Regions from separate parts of the Paenibacillus sp. alder61 genome, predicted to be linked through region 1. Evidence: riboswitches for the same ligand, from Rfam matches in the RefSeq annotation. Region 1 holds a riboswitch; each other region holds the start of a gene.
The links. A riboswitch is a leader RNA that binds a small molecule or an ion and turns the genes downstream of it on or off. The one in region 1 is predicted to bind cobalamin.
Positions count from the first base shown of each region.

Region 2: another riboswitch for cobalamin. It lies ahead of LBW89_RS15235 (ABC transporter substrate-binding protein); the one in region 1 lies ahead of metE (5-methyltetrahydropteroyltriglutamate--homocysteine S-methyltransferase).
Region 3: another riboswitch for cobalamin. It lies ahead of LBW89_RS05730 (anaerobic ribonucleoside triphosphate reductase); the one in region 1 lies ahead of metE (5-methyltetrahydropteroyltriglutamate--homocysteine S-methyltransferase).

Region 1 covers NZ_JAIUDG010000031.1:49,490-57,470, reverse strand. The annotation lists gene LBW89_RS25080 (APC family permease) at 1-136, shown strand, start outside; gene LBW89_RS25075 (ROK family protein) at 108-1,100, shown strand; gene LBW89_RS25070 (SIS domain-containing protein) at 1,116-1,838, shown strand; gene LBW89_RS27785 (NTP transferase domain-containing protein) at 1,850-3,235, shown strand; gene LBW89_RS25060 (helix-turn-helix transcriptional regulator) at 3,819-4,181, shown strand; cobalamin riboswitch at 4,255-4,456, shown strand; gene metE (5-methyltetrahydropteroyltriglutamate--homocysteine S-methyltransferase) at 4,613-6,907, shown strand; gene LBW89_RS25050 (FMN-dependent NADH-azoreductase) at 7,013-7,639, shown strand; gene LBW89_RS25045 (metal-dependent hydrolase) at 7,779-7,981, shown strand, end outside.
Region 2 covers NZ_JAIUDG010000013.1:81,053-89,033, reverse strand. The annotation lists gene LBW89_RS15250 (putative DNA modification/repair radical SAM protein) at 131-1,435, shown strand; gene LBW89_RS15245 (TIGR03915 family putative DNA repair protein) at 1,432-2,235, shown strand; gene LBW89_RS15240 (TRM11 family SAM-dependent methyltransferase) at 2,481-3,305, shown strand; cobalamin riboswitch at 3,434-3,640, shown strand; gene LBW89_RS15235 (ABC transporter substrate-binding protein) at 3,843-4,853, shown strand; gene LBW89_RS15230 (FecCD family ABC transporter permease) at 4,850-5,896, shown strand; gene LBW89_RS15225 (ABC transporter ATP-binding protein) at 5,893-6,687, shown strand; gene cobT (nicotinate-nucleotide--dimethylbenzimidazole phosphoribosyltransferase) at 6,780-7,880, shown strand; gene cobU (bifunctional adenosylcobinamide kinase/adenosylcobinamide-phosphate guanylyltransferase) at 7,877-7,981, shown strand, end outside.
Region 3 covers NZ_JAIUDG010000004.1:181,147-189,127, forward strand. The annotation lists gene LBW89_RS05720 (ribonucleoside-diphosphate reductase subunit alpha) at 1-1,254, opposite strand, end outside; gene nrdG (anaerobic ribonucleoside-triphosphate reductase activating protein) at 1,454-1,984, opposite strand; gene LBW89_RS05730 (anaerobic ribonucleoside triphosphate reductase) at 1,981-3,972, opposite strand; cobalamin riboswitch at 4,143-4,387, opposite strand; gene LBW89_RS05735 (MTH1187 family thiamine-binding protein) at 4,930-5,238, shown strand; tRNA gene LBW89_RS05740 (tRNA-Thr) at 5,350-5,421, shown strand; gene LBW89_RS05745 (oligosaccharide flippase family protein) at 5,785-7,272, shown strand; gene LBW89_RS05750 (polysaccharide deacetylase family protein) at 7,299-7,981, shown strand, end outside.

The DNA of each region.
Region 1 (7,981 bases):
CGGCTTCTTGTTGAGAAAGAAGGGCGGAGACATGCTGGACCGCCTTGAGAAGATCATGAACCATGCGGGGGATGAACGACCTGATGAACTTGAAGGATTCAAAAAAAATGATACAAGAATCAACCCGGAAGCATGAAGTTTTGTATGGTGTGGTTGATATCGGAGGCACAAAAATAATAGCGGGAATTGCTTCCGACGACGCTCTTTTAGCGACGAAACGCATCTCTACGGATGCTTTGAAAGGCCCCGACGATATTACCAAGCGTATCGCCGCCACTCTTACCGAGCTTAAAGAGGAATTGAATCTGTCCGGCAGTACCTTGTCGGGAATCGGCGTCAGTGTGCCGGGGCCGCTAAACACGAAAGAAGGAATCGTGCATTTTACCGGAAATCTGAAGTGGGTCAACTATCCGGTGGCTGAGCGGCTCCGGGCGGAGTGCGGCGGAATTAGCGTGCACATCGACGACGACGGGAATTGCGCCGGCCTCGGTGAAGCCTGGTACGGTGCGGGCCGAGGTATGAAGCAAATGGTGTATATCACGGTAAGTACGGGGATCGGCGGAGCTGTGATTATAGACGGCCAAGTGTACCGCGGCCACCAGGATTTGGCGGGGGAAATCGGGCATATGACGATAATCCCTAACGGTCCTTTATGCTCCTGCGGAAATTATGGTTGTTTGGAGGCGATAGCTTCGGGCACCGCGATCGGGCTGCAAGGTAAACAACTGCTTTTGCAAGGGAAATCGGATATCGTCGCGAGTTTGTCCAACGGCCGGATGGATGAGGTGTCGGCAGAGACCGTTTTTTTAGCGGCCGAACAAGGGGATTCGGCATGTCAGACCATTATCCGGAATGCAGGAACATATCTGGGGATTGCAGCAGCCAATTTGGCGCATGTGCTAAACCCTGAAGCCATCATTTTCGGAGGGGGGGTGATGCAGCAGAGCGCCGTGCTGTTTCCGATTATTGCCTCCGAAATGAACAGACATTTATTTAAGATTCAGCAGGACCGAATTCAGGTAAAAGCTGCGGAGCTGGGAGATAAGAGCGGGTTATGGGGAGCGAAACGACTCATTGCGAGTTTAACTAAAAAAATATAATGGAGGAAAAACAAGATGAACATAATTCAAACCTATGGCGAATTCTTGATGGAGCACTTGAAGGAGGCGGTTCTTAACCAGCAGGAAAATATCCTGCAAGCGGCGCAAATCGTGAAAAAGTCGATACTGGCCGGAGGACGATTTTACGTTTTCGGCAGCGGACATTCTCATATGATTGCGGAAGAACTGTATAACAGAGCGGGCGGTTTGGCATTAATTAAAGCGATTCTGGAACCCAGTTTGATGCTCCATGAAGAGCCCAATAAGAGCACTTATCTGGAACGCCTTGAAGGATATGCCGAGGTGCTGCTCAAGCTGAAAGAAGTCGGAAACCAGGATACGGTTATGATCGTCTCCAATTCCGGCCGGAACCCTGTCGTCGTGGAAATGGCCATCAAAGCGCGCGAAATGGGGGCGGCCGTTATTGCCATGACCAGCATGTCGCATTCTTCGCAAGTCACTTCGCGCCATCAAAGCGGCAAGAAATTGTATGAATTAGCCGATGTCATTTTGGACAACGGCGCCGAAAAGGGCGACGCCGCATTCCGCGTGAACGGGTTGGAAACGCCTACGGGGCCGACATCCAGCTTTGCCGGCATCGCATTGGCGCAAACCCTGTTGGTGACGATTTTAAATGAATTGGTGGAAGCGGGGTTCGAGCCGCCCGTTTTTAAGAGCAGCAATTTAGATGGTGCCGACCAATACAACGATCAATTGTTTAAAACCTACGTAAAGTGAGGCCGGGTTAAGTGAAAACTGCGATTATACTTGCTGCTGGAAAGGGCTCCAAGCTATGGCCCTACAATGAATATTGGCCGAAAGCCGCTTTGCCGGTTGCCGGCCAGTCTGTTCTCTCGCGAATGATCGGTCATCTGAAGAGTCTGTCTATGGAACGCATTATCGTTGCGGCGGACTATCTCGACAAGCGTTTGAAATCGCTGTGCCACGGAATCGAAGGTGTAGAAGTAGTGTCGGTGTCGGCTCCGCAAGGGACGGCGGACACGTTGGAACGGTTGCTGCCGATGGTTACTGACGAAAAGGTGCTGATTGTTTACGGGGATATCGTTACGACGCAAGCGGCAATGCAAAAGTTTATTCGTCAATCGTCCGATTCCGGAAGCGATGCGGATCTTCTGGTTAAACCGCTGGATCAGGAGCGGACGCAAGATTGGTTCTGCGCCAACGTCAGCGACAAGGAGGTGCTGCAGATTTATGGACATCCGCGTCCGCACTACGTAAATCATCGGTTATTGGGTGTTTATGCAGCCAGAACGGCGGCTCTGCAATCCGCACTAACTCAAAATCCCGGGTTTATGACCCATGTGAATGTCGGTATGATGCCGCCGATGGAAGCGGCGCTTGAGCAGTCGTTACAGATCATGATCGAAGCCGGTTGTCGCGTAACCGCGCATTGCGCAGAAACCGCCGTGATCGATATAGATAAACCGTGGCATTTATTGCAGGCCGCTCATCTTGTATTGGACCACGAAATTAAAACTCTCATGGAGAGCAGCATCCCGGATTCCGCCGTCATTCATCCGTCTGCCGAGATCAAAGGACAGGTTATCCTGGGCGAAGGGGTGATTGTTGGCAGGAACGTGCAAATTAAAGGAAATGCCGTCATCGGTAAGGGAACGATTATCGAGAATGGAGCGATTATAGGCGCCAATTCGGTAATCGGCGCCGACTGCGTTATTACGGACTACTGTAAAATCGGGGATTTCAGCGTTATCGGCAACCGGAATCGTATCGGTCATTGCGCCGAATTTGAAGGAATCACGTTTGATAATGTGAGCTTTACTCACTATGGGGAAGTTTTCGGCGTTGTCGGCACTTCCACCGATATCGCGGCCGGGGTTACGATCGGCGTACTGCGTTTTGACGATTTGCCGCAAATGCAGAAGGTGCAAGGCAGAACGGAGTTTCCGGAAAAGTTCGGAAATGCCGTTTATTTTGGCGACTATACAAGGACAGGTATCGCGTCGCTATATATGCCCGGTGTCAAAATCGGTTCCAACAGCGTGATCGGACCGGCTGTGCTGGTGGAGCAGGATGTTCCGTCGCGCACCTTGCTTCACCTGGATCAACAACAGCTCGTAAAAAAAGCATGGGGCCCTCATCGTTATGGCTGGTAACACCCCCAGGATGGATCTTTGCCTTTTGTGAGAATCACGCTTATGGCGGTGATCGGGATTAAACTGAAGACAGGTCATGTGCGACCTGCAGCGATAACTGGTCAGCGGAAGGTCCGGCGGAAGCGACCGGCAGAATGTTAAATCAAAAAGCGCGGATCGCCAAGGAAACAGGTTGGCGTCCGCGCTTTTAGTATGGCTTTTTAGCTGTATCCCAGCTCTCGTTTGGCCTGATCGGTGCCCCGGGTTTGCCGACGCCCCCTTTCATTTTGAGCAGGCCCAAAAGGGACGTGGGCTAGAAAGTGGCATGCAGGACGAAAAAGGCAATCGGAACGACTATTGTGATATTAATCACTTGAACGAAGCTGTTTTTATGAACCCGGACGATTTTCTATTTATATAATTTCAATATATGAAAAATTCATAATAGAAAAACAGACCTAAACGTATCCAGCAACTTCGATTTTAACAGTTCCTATCCACGTACCTTGAAAACTTACATCTACAGTAATAACAGCGCAGCTTCCCCGGTTGTACAAATTTTACACTTCAGTTATATTGGTCATAAGAAACAGGGGTGAGGGCTATGGCATTTATGATTGCACAGCGGGCTTACTTGAAATTATTTTTGATCACGAAAGTGGAGCAGCGCAGGGGATACGGTTATCAAATGCTGGAGGAACTAAAAGAAGAGTTCAAACCGTTTGGCTATGTGCCGCCGCAGAGTGAAATTTACCGGGCCCTTCACGAATTGGTGCAGGAGGGGATTCTTTACCGGACCAAGCATTTGAAAGGCAATGATCCCAGCGTCGATTTTCAGGAAATCGTGCTGTACCATTTTACCGATGACGGGGCGGAAAAAGCCAAGCTTTACAAAAAGCAGGTCAAAACGGATCTCGACCGCTGTATCGGTATGCTTAATAAAGCGGTAGCGGATAATTTTAATTAATATAGTAGATTCCGATAAGATTACTGTTGAATTATGCCGTAACATCCGTTAGTATTTAGTTCATACTTAAAAATTGCATAATGTGGGAAGAGGTGCTTCAGCCGCGGTTGAAGCTTAAAAGGGAAGACCGGTGAAATGCCGGCGCGGTCCCGCCACTGTAACGGAGGAGCCGCCATGCGTGAAATGGCCACTGGTGTCGGAAAGACACTGGGAAGGCTGCATGGTCGGCGCTAAACTCCGAAGCCAGGAGACCTGCCTCTTTCGGCAACACTGCTGTACCTACGGGAGATAGGGAGGTGTTAAAGATTCGAACCATCGGACAACTATACGAAGGTCTTCTTTAGCATAGCCTAGAGAAGGCCTTTTTTATTTTACCGCGTTAACGCATTTACTATCATTTATCGAGAGACTAGTTGAGGAGGCTTTATATTATGAGTAGAATTACGAGCGGAAATTTGGGTTTCCCCAGAATCGGCAAGCAGCGGGAATGGAAAAAAGCGATCGAGGCGTACTGGAGCGGAAAGCTAGAGGAGGCGGAGCTTCACCGGCAGTTGGCCGAAATCCGCAGCGAGCATTGGAAGTTGCAAAAGAATAAAGGGATTGATTGGATCCCGGTCGGTGACTTTTCCTATTATGATCAGGTATTGGACACTGCCGTGATGTTTGGGCTCGTCCCCGAACGTTTCGAATACGACGGAGGACCGGTTCCGCTCGAGACCTACTATGCGGTGGCCAGAGGCAGCAAAACCGCCGCGGCCAGCGAGATGACCAAATGGTTTAATACGAACTACCATTATATCGTCCCCGAGCTCGGGAACAGGGAACCTGAGCTTACGGCCAATCTTCCGCTGCAGGCCTATCGTGAAGCCAAAGAGAAGTTGGGGATCGACGGCAAGCCGGTCGTTCTCGGATTGTACTCTTTCCTGAAGCTGTCCAAAGGGGCGTCCGGCAACCTGCGGGAATGGAGCCAAAAATTGTTGCCGTTGTATGTCCGCGTTTTGCGCGAGCTGGAGCAGGAAGGAGCCGCGTGGATCCAAGTCGACGAACCGGGGCTTGTAACCTTCGTATCGGATGAGGACCTGGCGCTGCTTCAGGATATCTATCGGACGATTTCGGCGGAGGTACCGCAAGCGCGGATTCTGCTGCAAACCTATTTTGACGCCGTTGAACGCTACGAGGAAATCGTCGCTCTCCCGGTGCGCGGGATTGGGCTGGATTTCGTGCATGGCCGGGAAGGGAACCTGCAGGCTCTGCGGCAGCATGGTTTTCCGGGCGGCAAGACGCTGGCGGCGGGAGTGGTGGACGGCCGCAACATTTGGCGGTCCGATCTGCCGGCCGTGCAGGCTTTTATCGACGAGATCGCCGGGCTGCTGGCGGACGATTCCGACCTGATCATACAGCCTTCCTGCAGTCTCTTGCATGTACCGGTATCGGCACAAGGAGAAGACGGTTTGCCTGGGGTGCTTAAGGATGCCATGGCCTTTGCGGAAGAGAAGCTGGAGGAAATCGCGGCTTTACGCCAAGCGCTGCATGGCGAAAACCCGGCCTTGCTGGCCGAAAGCCGCCAGGCCCTGGAACGCTTGAACGCGGACCCTTCGCGCAGCCGCAAGAACGTCCAGGAGGCGGTGAACCGTATCGCGCAGCAGCCGGCCGAACGGCTCAGCCCGTTTGAAATTCGCCACACGGAGCAGCAGCGCGTATGGAACCTGCCGCTTCTGCCGACCACGACGATCGGGAGCTTTCCGCAAACCGCCGAAGTGCGCGCGGCCCGCCAAAAGTGGCGCAAAGGCGAATGGACGACCGAGCGGTATGACGAATTCATCCGGGAGGAGATCCGGACCTGGATCGGGATTCAAGAGGACATCGGCCTGGACGTACTGGTTCACGGAGAGTTTGAGCGGACGGATATGGTTGAGTTTTTCGGGGAAAAACTGCCGGGGTTTGCGTTTACCAAGGGAGGTTGGGTCCAATCCTACGGTACCCGCTGCGTGAAGCCCCCGCTCATTTACGGCGACGTGGAGTTCGACCGTCCGATGACGGTCAAGGAGACCGCATTCGCCCAGTCATTGACCTCGAAACCGGTCAAAGGCATGCTGACGGGGCCAGTCACGGTATTGAATTGGTCGTTTGTCCGCAGCGACTTACCGCGTGAGACGGTAGCTTATCAGATCGCCCTGGCGCTTCGCAAAGAAGTGGAGGCTTTGGAAGAGGCCGGGATTACGATGATCCAGGTCGATGAACCCGCGCTCCGGGAGGGATTCCCGCTGAAGCCGGCCGACCGTGGGGCCTATATCGACTGGGCGGTAAAAGCGTTCAAAATCACGACATCTTCAGTTCGGGATACTACGCAAATTCATACGCACATGTGTTATTGCGAGTTCCACGACATGATCGATGCGATTCGGGATCTGGATGCCGACGTGATCTCCATCGAGACGTCACGCAGTCACGGAGAGCTGATTCAGAGCTTCGAAGAGAATACTTATCCGCTCGGCATCGGGCTTGGAGTGTATGATATCCACAGTCCGCGGGTGCCTTCCGAAGAGGAAATGATGGCGATGGTCCGCCGGGCGCTGCAAGTGCTTGATCCGAAGCTGTTCTGGATCAATCCGGATTGCGGGCTGAAAACCCGCGGAAGGGAAGAAACCGTAGCGGCGCTGAAAAATATGGTTTCGGCCGCCAAGCGCAGCCGGGAAGCGATCGGTTCGTCCATCCCCGTTAATTAAGTTATGACAAACAACATTTGACATAGTGGATATTGCTCTGTTACTATACTAAATATAGTACAAGAATATTAGTTAGTTTAAATATTTTTTTGGAGGGAAACCATTATGTCACATGTTTTGTTTGTTAAAGCCAATAACCGCCCGGCCGAACAGTCGGCAACGGTCAAGTTGTATGAAAGCTTCCTGAAAACGTACCGTGAGACGCATCCCGATGATCTGATTACCGAACTGAACTTGTTCGAAGCCGAACTTCCATACTACGACAACGATATGTTGAACGGATTGTTCAAGCTGGGCAAGGGAATGCCGGTTACTCCGGAAGAACAGAAAGCGGCCGATTTGGCAAACACATACCTGGATCAGTTCTTGAACGCCGAAAAAGTCGTTTTCGCTTTCCCGTTGTGGAACTTCACGATTCCGGCTCAACTGCTGACCTACCTGTTCTATTTGAATCAAGCGGGCAAAACGTTTAAATATACGGAGCAAGGACCTGTCGGTCTGGTAGGAGACAAGAAAGTTGCCCTCCTGCAGGCGCGCGGCGGCGTTTATTCCGAAGGTCCGGCAGCGGCGGCGGAAATGTCCATGAAGTACATGCTGACCACGCTGGGCTTCTGGGGCATTCAAAACCCGGAAACCGTAATTGTGGAAGGGCACAACCAATTCCCCGATCGCGCGGAGTCCATTATCCAGGACGGTGTGAAACGTGCGGCTGAGCTGGCTGCCAAATTCTAATTTAACATTGAAAAGGGCCTATCCGCTCGAGATGTGATCTCGGCGGATAGGCCTTTTTTTCATTTTGACGAGACAATGCGATCATATGTTTGGTATAATCCACTTTACAATCATGGATAAGCTTGGAGGAATTCGTTTTATGTTGCAGAAAACCCATAGTCTTGCCGGTCTGCTTGCCGCCGAAGGTGTGCTGGCCTATTATCATCAGCCGTTGTTTAGCTGGGAAGGCGCGGCGGCGCTGACGATCGGCTGCCTTGCCGGACCGTTGGCGGATATCGACAAGAAAGGATCGACGATGGCCAAGCTGCTGCTGCCTTTGTCCTGGATTCTCCAATTGGCTAA
Region 2 (7,981 bases), on a different contig from region 1:
CTTCCCATCGATTTGCCTTTAAAGGATCTTAAAGAAACCTTACACTTTTCTTACAAGAATTATGGAATATTTTGTATTTACAAGAACAAATGTTCGTATTATAATGATTCCAAAAGGAGAGATCGCTTTAATGGATGTACTGGAGAAGCTTACGATCTTGACGGATTCCGCCAAATACGATGCTTCCTGTTCCTCCAGCGGAGGGGAGAGAGCGGGCCAAGACGGTAAGTTGGGGAGCGCCGTTGCGTCGGGAATCTGCCACAGCTTTGCCGCCGATGGGCGTTGCATCTCTTTGTTGAAAGTTCTGATGACCAACAGTTGTATATTCGATTGCAAATACTGCGTTAATCGCCGTTCCAACGATACCCGCAGGGCGATGTTCACGCCGGAAGAGCTTGCGCAGCTTACGATGAACTTTTACCGCCGGAACTATATCGAGGGATTATTTTTAAGCTCGGGGATCGTCAAGAGTCCGGATTATACTACGGAACGATTAATCCGGGTGCTGGAACTGCTGCGGAATCAATATGGATTCTCGGGTTATATTCATGTGAAGGCCATCCCCGGAAGTGATCCCGAACTGGTGAACAGGCTGGGACTGCTTGCCGACCGGATGAGCGTAAACATTGAGCTTCCGTCCCGGGACAGCTTACGGCAGCTTGCGCCGGATAAGAGCAAGGAGACGATCCTTCGGCCGATGGCGGCGATTCGGGAGGGCATCCGCGAGAACAGTACGGATTTGGTGAAGTATCGGCATGCGCCGAAGTTTGTGCCGGGAGGACAGAGCACACAGTTGATCGTAGGAGCTTCGCCGGACAGCGATCTGAAGATTTTGACGCTGACCGAGGCGCTGTATCGCAAATACGAGTTGAAGCGGGTGTATTATTCCGCTTACACGCCGGTGGTGGAACATTCGCTGCTTCCGGCGCTGGACAGCAAGCCGCCGCTTCTGCGGGAGCATCGGCTCTACCAGGCGGACTGGCTGCTGCGGTTTTACGGATTCGAAGCCCATGAACTGCTGGATGAAAGAACACCGAACTTCAATCCGTTTATGGATCCCAAGTGCCATTGGGCTGTCAACCATATCGACCGGTTCCCCGTGGAGATCAATCAGGCCCCGTACGAATCATTGCTGCGGGTCCCGGGAATCGGCGTGCGAAGCGCCAAGAGGATCGTTACGGCGCGGCGAGCGGGAAGTTTGGACTTTGCCGGATTAAAGAAGCTGGGGGTCGTGCTGAAGCGAGCGCAATATTTTATTACCTGCTCCGGCAGGCGTCTTGAAGGGTTGAAAGTGAATGAAAGCACAATCCTGCGATCCCTGTTGTCCAAGAAGGAAATCTCTTTGTATCTGCCTAAGCCCCAGGTGGAGCAGCTTACGCTGTTCAGCGACGAAGAACTCGCGGCGGGCAAGGGGGCGGAAGTGATTGCGACATGAGTTGGACCCGCCAATCCGCTTACGTTTACGACGGCAGTTTTGACGGTTTTCTCAGCTGTGTGTTTGAAAGCTATGACCGTAAAGAAGAGGCGGTGGACATACGGCCGGGTGACGATTGTCTTTATACCCTGTTCGATGCGGTATGGGTCGAGACCGATTTGGTGAAGGCTTCCAGAGTCTACAAGGGAATCGGCGCCAAAATCGGTCCGGACGCGCAGGAACTGATCCGCTGCGGCTTTCTTACTTGCGTGGCCGATAAGGAGTTGCTGCTGTACCGTTTTTTGAGGCTTGGCTTTCAATATGGACGTACGGTTATGAATATGCTGACGGAGGATACGGTCCACCGGCTGCGGAAGGCGGTAAAGCATTTAAAGACGGAAAGTCACGCTTATTTGGGATTCGTTCGGTTCTCGGATTATGGCGATATTCTTGTCGCAATTATCGAGCCCAAGAATCAGGTGCTGCCGCTGCTGGCCTCCCATTTCTGCGATCGGTACCGGAGGGAATCGTTTCTGATTTATGACAAGACTCATGGACAAGCATTGATGCAGAAGCAGGAGGGTCCGCTTACAGAACGGGTGGGACTTTTTCGTCTGGACGAGCTTGTATTGCCCGAGCCGAGCCAAGAGGAGATGTCATACCGGAGACTGTGGAAGCAATTTTATGATACGGTGGCGATCCGGGAAAGAAATAATCCCCGGGCCAGGCTTTCCCATATGCCCCAACGTTACTGGGCACAGTTAACGGAAATGCAGCAGAGCCATCGATCGGCGGCCCCCTCCCCGAAGCGTTTACGGTAAGCCGCGATCTTCTGGTACAATGGTTCAGAGGATGTAAGGCCTGTATGGCTTAGCCTTGCCTTACGTGGGCCAAATTGCCCCAAGCGAGAGCAATGTGAAGAAGGAGACGGAACGTGGATTGGTATCGGAATTCTCAAAGTAGTTACAATTACATCTACCCCTATGCGTGCCACGAGAACGAGAGAGAATTGTGCAGGCTTGAGCTTCGCAGCTTGTTTGGGCAAGAGCCCGGAGCACATTCCTTTATGGAAAGCAAAACCGCTATCGGAGCGAGCCGGAGCCCTTTCATTTCCATGGAAATGAGGGTGTTGGCCAGAAGCGGCTCGCTCGAGGAGGTTTTATCCCTTGCGGAGAAACTTGACTTGAAGGGGAAGACCTTCAAAGTCAAATATCTCAAAAACGGTACGCCTCGCAGTTACGAAGACCAGCGCCGCTTGGAGAGAACGGTCGGGGCTCATATTCGGGGCACGGCCGAGATGAGGCAGCCGGACGTCCTGTTCGGTCTGTTGCATGACGGGGAGTCGTGGAGACTTGGCATATGCGAGCCGGCGGATCCTGTTTGGCAGAGGCATAAACATAAGCCCCGGAATTATTCTACAGGGCTTTCCGCCACCCTGGCCCGAAGTCTGGTAAATATCGCCGTTCCCGTTGTCTCCGGGTTCCGTGCGGTCGATCCCTGCTGCGGGATGGGCAATGTACTGATCGAGGCCCTATCGATGAGGATCGACATTGTGGGACGGGATATCAATCCGCTGGCGATCCGCGGCGCGAGGGTCAACCTGGCCCATTTCGGATATCATCATGAAGAACTTGTCGGCATCGGGAATATGCATGAAATTGACGATCGCTTTGACGCGGCGATTCTGGATATGCCTTACAATTTATGTTCCGTTCTTCCTTTGGAGGAGAAACGTGCGATGCTGTTGAGCCTGCGCCGGTTCAGCGACACTTCGGTGGTCGTATCGTCGGAAGAACTGGAGCCGGAATTGCGCCGGGCGGGGTTTCAAATTCAGGGCTTTGCCAAAGTAACGAAGGGCTCTTTTGTGCGAAGCGTTTGGGTGTGCAGCTGAGCGTCAGCGCTCTTCCCGGGCAAAATGAATATTTGGCGAAACCGTATCACGGGACGGTTTCTTTCGTATTGTAAGTTCTCGGCTTTTCCCCTATAATCCAAAAGAGATAGATCGCCTGGATTCAAGCGAATACGGAAATACCCGTCGGTCCCGAAGCCCGCAAGTTTGCGAGCCAAGGGTTAAAAGGGAAGCCGGTGAAACTCCGGCACGGTCCCGCCACTGTATACAGGGACGCGCCCAAGCATGCCACTGTCGTACGCCACAGTATGATGGGAAGGCCGGGCGTTCGTCGGAACCTGGAAGTCAGGAGACCTGCCACGGGAAGGATAGACGGTCCTTCGAGGAAAGGATAACGTTCTGCTTAGAGGAGTGATCCCAGCGTTCCGGCACCGGAATATGACGACGGTCTCCCCTATAACTTTGTAGACGTAACCCATCCGCTAGGATGGGTTTTTCTTCATGAAGAGACATCGGAGTTGAGTTGCTGCTCACCAGGCAGGCTATTCTAGAATTACAGACACAGAAGGAGAGAAAGAGATGAAAAAGTGGACTAAGATCTGGGGGATCTGGCTTCTGGCCATTCTGTTGCTCGTCACTGCAGGCTGCGGGGCGAACGGTAAAAATGCCGCGGAGGGCGCCAAAGAGGGACAAGCCCAGCAGCAGGAGACGCCGAAGGATACGTCGAACGCAGCGGACCAGGAAAGCCTTAAAACGACTTATCCGCTGACCGTAAAAGACGGTTACGGCACGGAGTTTACGTTCGAATCGGCGCCGCAGCGCATCGTGTCGCTGGCCCCGTCGGAAACCGAAGGGCTGTTTGCCCTGGGACTGGATGAGCAGGTTGTCGGCGTTTCCGACAATGACGATTATCCGGAAGCCGTAAAAGACAAGCCGAGAATGGGCGGTTTCCAGGTTAATGTGGAAGCGGTCGTTGCGGCTCAGCCGGACCTCGTTCTGGCGGGGAGCCTGGTTGGTGATGAAACGGTGAAAAGCCTGAGTGATCTCGGTTTGAAAGTGTTCCGTTCCAACGCAAAAACGATGGAAGAGGTCATGGCGAACATCCGGTTGGTCGGTCAAATTACGGATCGCCAGAAGGAAGCCGGCGAGGTTACCGGCCAAATGCAGGCCGAGTTGGATAAGGTCAAGGAAGCGGTAGGCAAGCTGCCGGCCGATCAGAAGAAGAAGGTCTATATCGAATTCTCGCCGGGCTGGACGGTCGGCAAGGGTGAATTTATGGATGAAATGATTACGCTGGCCGGCGGAGAAAATGTCGCTTCCGACCTTACCGGTTGGAACGAAATTAACGAAGAGAACATTATCAAAGCGAATCCGGATGTTATTCTTTACGCCAAAAGCGTGGTTGACGAGAATAACCGGACGCTCGCCGATATTATCAAGAGCCGCGGAGGCTGGGACCAGATCACCGCGGTCAAGGAAGGCCGCATTATCGGGTTGGACGACAACCTGCTGAGCCGTCCCGGTCCACGTGTGACCAAAGGGCTTATCGATGTGGCTAACGCGATTTACCCGGATTTGATTCAGCCGTGAGGAACAAACTGGCAGGCTACGGATTTATAGGCCTCGGGCTGCTGATTCTTACCCTGCTGGTCTGTGTGGGATTCGGCTCCGTCAAAATGCCGGTCCTTGAGATCGCGAAGATCCTGCTGCATCGCCTTCCGGGCATGGGCCATTGGATTGAGCCGACCTGGGATACGGCTTCGGAGCAAATTGTGATGCAAGTCCGGCTGCCTCGCGTGCTTCTCGGCCTTCTGGTCGGGGCGTCGCTGGCGGTTGCGGGCGCTGCCTTTCAGGGCGTGCTGCGCAATCCGCTCGCCGATCCGTTCACCCTCGGGGTTTCCTCCGGCTCTGCCGTGGGCGCGGCCGTATTGATTTTTTTCGGCTGGCAGTTTTCGCTTATCGGCGTGTTTACCCTGCCTGTCGTCGCTTTTCTCACCGGGGCGGCTACGTTATGGATCGTCATGTGGCTGGCCCGGGAAAACGGCAAAATACCGATTGAAAGCCTGATCCTGTCCGGTGTGGTCATGCAGTCCTTTCTGGGTGCCGTCGTCTCGTTCCTGACGGCGATGTCCAAGGAGACCGTGAACCAGATCATGTACTGGACCATGGGCAGCTTGAGTCTGAGGGGATGGTCCTATACGGCCATCCTGCTTCCATATTTGGCGCTGGGCGGGTTGTTTCTGTGGAGCCGGGCCCGTTCGTTGAACCTGTTTGCCTTGGGAGAACGGCAGGCGGCCCATTCCGGATTAAACGTGGAGGGAACCAAACTGCTCATCCTCCTCGTCGCTACGCTTATGACGGCGGCAGCGGTATCCGTGTCGGGAGTCATCGGGTTTGTGGGCCTCGTCGTTCCCCATATGATCCGGCTGATCACCGGACCGGACTATCGCCTGATTATCCCGCTCTCCGCGATCGGAGGCGGCATTTTCATGATGTGGAGCGACCTGGCGGCCCGTTCGCTGCTCGCGCCCACGGAAATTCCGCTCGGGGTTGTAACGGCTTTTGTCGGAGCGCCGTTTTTCGCTTATTTGCTGTATCGTAAAAAAAGAGCAAGGGAGAAGGAACTGTCATGATCCAGGTTAAGGAGGTCACCAAGTGCTACGGGAAATTTAAAGCCTTGCAGGACATTGACTGGAGCATTGCGCCCGGGGAGTTTTGGGGCGTGATCGGCCCGAACGGCAGCGGGAAAAGCACGTTGCTCAGCCTGCTCTCCGGCGTCGAAGCGCCCGATCGGGGAGAAATCTCCTTGGCCGGGCGCTCTTTGTCCTCCTACGGGCGAAAAGATCTGTCCCGGAAGCTGGCGGTGCTGCAGCAGGACGGGCTTCCTCCGATCGCCTACACGGTCCGTGAAGTCATCGAGATGGGCAGGTTTGCTTATCAGGACTGGCGTGGCCGGGAAAAACAGGGCGGGGCGGAAGAACTGCTTCAGCGGATCATGAAGAGAATGGAGCTTGAGGAACTGGCGCATCGACCGCTCAGCAATCTGAGCGGGGGACAAAGGCAGCGGGCCGCTCTGGCCAAAGTGATGGCACAGCAGCCGGAGATCGTCCTGCTCGATGAGCCGACCACTTACCTGGATATCCGCTATCAAATGCAGTTTATGGATCTCATCGCCGGTTGGCAGCGGGAGGAGGGCTTGACGGTCGTTTCCGTGATGCACGATTTAAACCTGGCATCACTTTACTGCGACCGTCTGCTCGTGCTGAACGGCGGGCGCATTGCCGGTCAGGGAGCTCCGGGCGACATTCTCGTGCCGGAAACCCTGGAAAGTGTGTTTCATGTGAAGTCTTACCGTATTCCACATCCCGATTCGGGAGCCCCGCAACTGCTGCTCCGAAAAGCGGAGAACATCGTGCCGCGTTGATCCGGACTCGGCGCGCTCTCCCTCATAAAGTCTGCGGATAAAATCAATAAAGAAGACAATCAATCTAAGGTTATTCAAGGAGGCGTTTTCCGATGCTTCAAAGCGTTAAGGAGATAGCTCGTTCGATTTCCGCACTGGACGCCAAGGCGGCCGCCGCAGCCCAACTGCACTTGGATAGCTTGACCAAGCCACCGGGCAGTTTGGGCAAGCTGGAAAGCGTGGCGATGAAGCTGGCGGGAATCACGGGGCGAGTGGCAACCTCCTTCCCCAAGAGCGCCGTCGTCGTTATGGCAGCCGATCACGGTGTTTGCGCGGAAGGAATCAGCGCGTTTCCCGCCGAGGTTACTCCGCAAATGGTGCGGAATTTCCTTGCCGGCGGCGCGGCGGTCAACGTGCTGGCCCGGCAGGCCGGCGCGGAGGTGATGTGCGTGGATATCGGTGTCGACGCCGATATCGAGCATCCGGATTTGATCGCGAAGAAAATCCGGTACGGCACAGGCAACATCGCTGTCGGTCCGGCGATGAGCCGGGAGGAGGCCGAGGCGGCGATCCTCGTCGGCTTCGAAATCGTGAAGCAGGCGGCAGCGCGTGGCGTCGGGTGTTTCGTGACCGGGGAGATGGGGATCGGCAACACGACGGCCAGCGCTGCGTTAATGAGCGCCTTTACCGGGATCCCGGCACGGGAAACCGTAGGCCGGGGGACGGGAATCAGCGAGGAGCGCTGGCGACATAAAGTGGGCGTGGTCGATAGAGCCCTGGCATGCAACCGCCCCGATCCCGCCGATCCGATCGGAACGCTCGCCAAACTGGGCGGCTTGGAAATCGCCGGCTTGACCGGTGTCATTCTGGGCGCCGCGGCCAACCGCTGTCCCGTGGTGATCGACGGGTTTATTTCCAGCGTTGCGGCGCTGGCGGCGCAGCGGATCGCGCCGGAATCCGCGGGGTACATGATCGCTTCGCACGTTTCCCAGGAGCAAGGGCATGCCCAACTGCTCAGCCTTCTGGGGCTTGAGCCGATGCTGCATCTGGAGATGCGCTTGGGAGAAGGAACGGGCGGCGTCCTGGCGCTTCATCTGCTGGACGCGGCCTGCCGGATTATGGCCGAAATGGCCACCTTCCAGGGCGCGGGAGTTTCGACCTCGCACGAGAATGCCAAAGACGGTACCCCGGAAAACGGAGGGAACGGGTTATGATCGTAACGGTGACGGGAGGGGCCCGCAGCGGAAAAAGCTCGTTCGCCGAACGCTGGTGCATGAAGCATGCTCCGTCGGGATGGTATGTGGCGACCGCGCAG
Region 3 (7,981 bases), on a different contig from region 1:
GATCGCCGGCATCGTGATCCGCGGAAGCGTCGGATGGTTGACGGCCTCTTCGTATTTTTCGCGGAAGGAGCCTTTGCCGAACTCCTCATCGTAGAAATCCTCGAGGCCGAGCGGACGGCCGTTCTCGTCTTTCCAGCCCATCGTTTTCTTCACTTCATGCGGACAGAACAGATTCCATTCGCCGCGCTCTTCAACCTTCTCCATAAACAGGTCGGGCAGGCAGACGCCGTGGAACACGTCATGGGCGCGCATCCGCTCATCCCCGTTGTTCAGCTTAAGATCGAGGAAGGCGAGAATATCTTTATGGAATACGTCGAGGTAAACGGCGATCGCGCCCTTGCGCGTACCGAGCTGATCGACGCTGACAGCGGTGTTGTTCAGCTGGCGAATCCAAGGGATGACGCCGGAGCTGGTGTTTTTGTGACCGCGGATGTCGGAGCCGCGGGCCCGCACCTTGCCCAGGTAGACGCCGATACCGCCGCCCATTTTGCTGAGCCGGGCCACGTCGGTGTTGGAATCGAAGATGCCTTCCAGGGAATCGTCCACCGTGTCGATAAAGCAGCTGGACAGCTGGCCGGCCACTTTTTTGCCCGCATTGGACATCGTCGGCGTCGCCGCCGTCATATAAATGTTGCTCATGGCCCAGTAAGCTTCCTTAACGAGTTCCATGCGCTTCTCCGCGGGCTCTTGGTGCATCAGGTACATGGCGATGACCATATAACGCTCTTGTGGAAGCTCCATGGTGCGGCCTTCGAAATCGGTAGCCAGGTAACGCTCGGCCAGCGTCAGCAGTCCGATATAGTCGAACAGCAGGTCGCGGGACGGGTCGATCGTTTCGCCCAATTCTTCAATTTGCTCTTTGGTGTAGCACTCCAGCAGTTCCTCGCGGTAGATGCCGGCTTTGCACAATTCTACGATCAGATGGTGGAATGATCCGTAAGGTTCTTCCGGGTATGCTTTATAGCGGCGGTTGACGGCCGCTTTTTTGTAGAGCGAGGTCAGCAGCGCGCGTGCGGCCGCGAATTTCCATTCCGGTTCTTCCTTCGTCACCAGCTCAAGCGCCGACATGGTGAACGCATTGCTGATTTCCTCCCCCGTGACTTCGTCGCGTCTCAGCTTCGCGTTGACGCCGCGCAAAAGACGTTCCTTGTCCAAGGTATGTAGTCCGTCCAGAATGCGATCGGCATAGACGCCAAGACGTTCGCTGTCAAACGCGAGCTGGCGGTTGTTGGGTTTATTTACGAGCAGTGGCATGAGTAAATTCCTCGCTTTCTGAGCATGGGGTGATGCCCGGATCGGATCTCTCCGTCAGGCTTAAATCTACAAATCTTAATTCTCAAATTGAGAATATTCAGGGGAAAAGGGGCGTCCGCTGAGGACGCCGTCGGTACTATTTTTGAGCAAGTCTATAAAAAGCATCACAGACCATAAATTATACTAGAAACTTCATAAGCTAGAAAGAGAAAGTTGGCTCCCAAAGCACCGCTTCTCCGGAGGAGAGGCTCTTCGGAATGTCGATCAGCCTCTGGTTGGAGCTGCCCCGGTAGAGCAGGGAGGGGTCGCGCAGTTCCTCGACAAAGCGCCCGTCTACCAACACTTGGCACCGTTCGAGCAGGCGGTATTCGGGCGACCCGGTCTCCGCGTGCTCCGGCGTGGTCAATTCTTCATAGGTATAGCCGCTGTAAATCCAAATCGGCACGGTTCCGGCCGCGGCGCGGAGCCGGTCGATAAACGCCCCGACTTCCGCCGCGGAGAAGAACGGATCGCCGCCCAGCAGGCTTACTCCGCTCAGCAGCGGGTTGTTCGCAATATCGGCGATGATCTCCGCCTCCCGTTCGGGCGTCAGCGGCTCGCCGTAATTGAAATTCCAGGTGGCCGCGCTGAAGCAGCCTTTGCAGTAATGGCGGCACCCGCTGATAAAGATGGCGGCGCGCAGGCCTTCGCCCTCATTGATGGATTCCGGGTAGTAGCCGCAAATATTCATGCGTCGTGCTTGACCCGATCCCGGACCTCCGCCTGTTTGGCCGCGTTGAAGCGGGTTTGAAAATCGCCGGTCAAATATCCTGTGACGCGGCGCAGGCGGCGGATGTGAACATCGTTCTCGTGACTGCCGCAGGAAGGGCAGTTCGCGCCGATAATCCCCTCGAACCCGCAAGCCGAGCAGCGGTCGATCGGATGGTTGATGCTGAAGTAGCTGACCTGCTGCGAGAGCGCGTATTGCACGATCTTCAGGAACGCCGCCGGATTGCTGCGGGCGTTGCCGTTCAATTCGATATAAGAGATCGCCCCGGCGTTGCAGAGGCCGTGGAACGGCGCTTCGAGCTCTATTTTTTTGGCGGCGCTCAGTTTGTAGTACACCGGGATGTGGAACGAGTTCGTATAGTATTCGCGCTCCACGACGCCCGGTACGGTGCCGTAAAAAGCGCGGTCGCGCTTCGTGAACTTCCCGGACAGCCCCTCCGCCGGCGTGGCGAACAGGGTGATGTTCAAGTTGTGGACTTCGCTCATCCGGTCGCAGTAGTCGCGCATATAGGCGATCAAATCGTAAGCTTTTTTGTAGACCGCTTCATCCTCGCCATGGTGCTTGCCGTACATCGCCTTCATGCATTCCGCAAGTCCGATGAAACCGATGGAAAGGCTGCCGTGCTTCAGCAGGTCGCCGACCGCGTCATCCGGGCCGAGCTGTTCGCCGCCTTCCCATACGCCTTCGCGCATCATGAAATCCGAGGCTTTGGCCTTCTGGGCCGACTGGATTTGGAAGCGGTGCAGCAGGCCCTCGAGGGCGATATCCATATAGTGGTCCAGTTCCCGGTAGAACCCGCGCTCATCGGCTTCCTTCCGCCGACCCAGCGCGATGCCGTGCTCCAGTCCGAGCTTGACGAGATTGAGCGTATTAAAGGAAAGATTGCCTTTGCCGGACAGGCGGTTCCGGCCGAACCGGTCGCTCAGCACGCGCGTGCGGCAGCCCATGGTGGCGAATTCGGTATCCGGATTCTGCGGATCGTAATGTACCAAGTTCAGCGGCGCGTCCAGATTGGCGAAGTTCGGATAGAGCCGCTTGGCCGAGCATTCGGCCGCCATCAGGAACAGCTCGTAATTCGGTTCGCCCGGATTCTGGTTGACACCCTGTTTGCACTTGAAGATTTGAATCGGAAAAATCGGAGTCTCCCCGCTGCCGAGTCCCCGCATCGTCGCGGTCAGCAGCGAGCGGATAACGAGTTGGCCTTCCGGCGATGTGCAGGTCCCGTAGTTGATGCTGGTGAACGGGATTTGCCCGCCCGCGCGGCTCGACATGGTGTTGAGATTGTGAATCAGGCTTTCCGCGCCCTGGAGCGTTTCGCTTTCGGTTTCTTTTAAGGCGTATTTGAAAGCTCTCGGAAACCGCTCCCGGAGATCGTCGCGGCTCATGGTCACTTCACCGCCGAGATCGGCGGCCGGATCGCCTTCCTCCATATATTCCAGCCCTTTGCGGAAGTATTTGGCGAAGGACTTGGCTACGTAAGGGGCCAGGTCAAAGTCGAGCATGTTGGCGGAGACGCCGCCGTATTGGCTGTTTTGCTGCGACTGGAAAATAATCGCGACGAGCGCCATCGCGGTCATGATCGAGTTCGGCGGTCTGACGCTGCCGTTGCCGGTATTGAAGCCTTCACGGAGCAGTTTGGCGAACGGGATAAAAATGCAGTTCGTCGTTCCGATGGCGTATTGGTCGAGGTCATGCACATAGACCACATTATCTTGAATCGCTTGAACGAGCCGCGGAGGCATAACGAAGTGGTTGGCGTACCATTTGGCGTACTCGCTGCCGAATTTGCTCATTTTGCCCGAGAAGCTCTCCCCGTTCAAATTGGCGTTTTCGCGCAGGACTTCCAAATTGGAGCTGGCCACGATTTCTTCGCCCAGCTTGATGACTTCCTCGAGCATGCCTTCCTTGGCGTTATCGGTATTTGTAGTGAAATGGTTGAGCAGTGCCATGATATGATCTCCTTCCGATTCACAACTGGAAATAAAAAAGCATTCCCAACCCAAGGAGGTCGAAAATGCCCGGATGCGCTCTGAAAACAGCACGTCGCCTATGCGGCGCGCCGGAATGACTTCTATGTATGGCGGCAAGCGGACACCTTGGCCTGTACCTCGCAGGGTTATCGGGTGCCATCCAGACGGGCAGGTCTCCTGGCTTCCGGACCTTCCGGCGCCTTCCCGCGGACGATAGCGTTCGCAGTGGCCTAATGCCGGAGGTTGCTGGCTTATGGGGAGCGAGATCCGGTGGGATCTCACTCTATAAAAGCTTCCGGTTACAGTGGCGGGACCGCAGCGGATTTGCACCGCACTTCCCTATTAAGCCCCGGCATCGTTCTTGTGCCGGTTCACCCGTCTGTACACTATATTTGGTTGTTGTTGTAACATCATAACCCAATATATTGTGTTTGTAAACGGGCGGATAACTAGATTCAAGGTTGAAAAACAGCTGAAAAACAGTCGAAAGCAAACAGGATGCGGGGACTCGGCGACGAAAAAAATATAGTAGATTTTGAGGCAAGATTGTGGCGGACTAGAGGTAAGCGTTTGCTAGGTTGAGAGGGGAAACTGAGCGTAACGTGCGTAACGGAAATAATAGCCGCTATTTTGCATAATATCGCTCGCTCAGAGATTTAACGGAAATGATAGCTGCTATTTTCGAAAATATAGCCTCGGAGGCCCCGGATTTAACGAAATAGCTGCTATTGCGTCCGTTAAAAATATAAATGGGCTGTTTTGGCCGAAATAGCCGCTATAGTTTCCGTTAGAATCCGTTGACGTTCTATGAGCCGGCCAAACTGCTCATTTACGCCCGGCAAACGTAACCTTTTGTCCTTGGCGGATTGAATTCCACGCCCCGAACTTGCTACAATGAATGAAAATCCGGTTAGCGGAAAAACAGGAGGAGATCACATGGCGATCGCGGAAGTGACGGTTATTCCGATCGGTACAGGTTCCACCAGTCTGAGTTCTTATGTTGCCGAACTGCAACAGGTTCTAGCGAAGCAGGAAGGAATCCAATACACCCTGACTTCGATGAGCACGATCATCGAGGGGCCGCTGGATCGAATTTTTGCGGCGATTCGCGCGATCCATGAGGCTCCGTTTCAATCCGGAGCACAGCGCGTCTCCACCTCGGTCAAAATCGACGACCGCCGGGACAAAGAGAGCTCCTCCGAGCAGAAGCTCCGGTCCGTGCAGGATAAACTCGGCCCATCCTGACCCGCGGCGGCCGGGCTGCGATTGAAGGCGCAAATTTGCCGAAAATTGGCCCTTGCAATATTTTGAAAACCGAGTATAATAATTTTTGTTTCACTTCATAAAAGTGATTCCGCTGGTGTAGCTCAGGGGTAGAGCAACGCACTCGTAATGCGTAGGTCGGGGGTTCAATTCCCTTCACCAGCATCTTTCATAACACAAACACGGCGCGTCTTCCGAGGTTTTCGGGGGGCGCGTTTTTTTGCGCGGGAAATTATTTTGATGCCTTCCGTCGGAGTTCGTCCTCCTTGAGGGTAATGCCGGTATCCAGTATAGTGTTCTCGAAATTGGACAACATACCTTCTACGCGGGTATAGCCTGGGAAGCGGGAAATAACCGCAGGTACAACCCCAATTATTAGTACTTGGCGACGAACAGTGGAATTATAGTGGGGATCGTTAAACCAAATATGTACTTATTCACATTAGGGACTAGGCTCCACGCTTGTCAGCATAACTTAATTTGAAAAGTAATAAGAATGAGGTATGACGTTTTTATTCCGGGGGGAACATGGAAAAGCCTCATTTATTGATGCAATCTGCAATAAGAGCTGGCGCGATGGCTTTCGTAAAATTACTCGGTTTAATCGGACGAGTCATTTTAGCCAGGATGGTTGGTGCGGAAGGAATCGGCCTGTATCAAATGGCCTACTCGTTTTATGGGTTTGTAATTATGCTTTTTGGGGGAGTGCCTACCGCTCTGGCGATCATTACCGCAAAAAAGCCGGGCCAGGGGTGGCAGCTCCTAAAAATTTTATTATTTGGTTTTATCGTTCTAGGCAGTGTGGTCAGTCTAATTGTTTTTATGGAATCGACATGGCTCGCCAAGCTGCTTGGGAATTCGGATTTAAGCGGTTTATTGAAAAGCATGGCTTTGGCCATTGTGATCGCACCATTGCTGGGGTTGCTGCGGGGATATCTGCAGGGACTCGAACAGTTTGGCATTATAGCCGCCTCGGAAGTCATTGAGCAGGCTGTTCGAATTTTTTTCATGCTGCTGATTGTGTATTATTGTCTGCCATCCGGAATAGGGAATGCCCTGGGAAAGGGTTTGTACGCTACTTTTTTGAGCATGATTTTCTCCTTACTAGTTGTGACGATTTATATCGCTCAAAATAACTTGAACTCTTCAAGCGAGCACCCAAAAAAAGATTCTTTTCCTGTAAAGTGGTTAGTTCAGACATCGTTCTTGATATCCATTACCCGGTTGTTAATCCCTGCCTCTGAATTTTTGGATGCGATCATCATCCCTAACAGGTTAATGGCTTCGGGATACAGTTCTGCAGAAGCTACATCCATTTTTGGCATTATCACGGGCATGGCCCTCACCATCGTATACACCCCAACGCTTATTACCGAAGCGCTTAGCTATACATTAACCATGAGAATCGCTTCCGTGTGGCAGCGAAAGGAAGGTAACAAATTTAAAGAACTGCTGCGTATAACCATGAAATTAAGCTGGCTATGGGGTTTAATTTCAACTTCGTTTTTATTCGTTTATGCCGAAGAATTATCCGTGTACATATTTGATACAGATAAACCTAGTGAATTAATCAAATATTTATCCGTTGTTCCTATTATTGTCGGTTTTCGAGAAGTATCCACCAGTATACTTTGGGCTCAGGATATTAAAAAGACTCCATTTACTGGACTTGCCATAGGTATATCCATCTCAACAATTATTCATTATTTTGTCATTGCCATACCGGGGTATGCCTACATTGGAGCGGCTGCGGGCGTATTGACTATGGAAGTGGTTTCGCTGCTTTGGAACTTAACGGTGTTTAGAAACAAAATGAATTTCATCAAGACGATCCCTTCAGCGCTACTGGATCTCCTGGTCATTGGCGGAATCGGTACTTTTTTGGCTGAAACGAAGCCCAGTACATTATCCAGTTTAATGGATTTTGTTATGAGCGGCATTTTCTTCTTCTCTTTAACCGGGGTTTATTTTGTTTTGCGGTGTAAGGAAGTGAATAAAATGAGCTACATGTTCTAAACAGAAAAAATCTAGAAGGTGACCCTATGAAAAATCGTTTAATCTTGTTGTTCTTCAGTGCCTCTTTGTTTATTGGTTCAGGGGCGGTTTCTAGTGAGCCGATCAAGAAAAATCGTCAATATTATGAGGAGAGAAAGGATATTATATGGGAAGTCAAGACGGATCAAAAATTGATCGCTTTAACTTTTGATGATGGGCCCGACCCTGAAGAGACCATTGAAATTTTGGATGAGTTAAAAAAATATAATGCAAAATGCACATTTTTTGTGATTGGAAAAAGGGTGGTCGAGTATCCCGACGTTGCCAAAAGGGTTGTGGCTGAAGGTCATGAATTGGCAAATCATACGTATAACCATGTTTACTTTAAAAAATCAAGCTTATTAAGCGAGGTAATACAAGAGCTTCATCAAACTGAAACTGAAATCATGAAAATAACCGGATTTAAAAGCACTTTGTTTCGGCCACCCGGAGGAATTTACAATGATAATGTCATTTTAGCGGCCAAAAAATTAGGATTAATGCCTGTATTATGGTCATGGCATCAAGATACGCGTGATTGGAGCAAACCGGGCGTAAATGCAATTGCCAACAAAGTATTAAAGAATGCAAGAAACGGCGATATTGTGTTAATGCATGATCAAGTTCACGGACATTCGCAAACGGTTCAAGCATTAAAAAAGATTTTACCCGAATTAACCAAAAGGGGTTT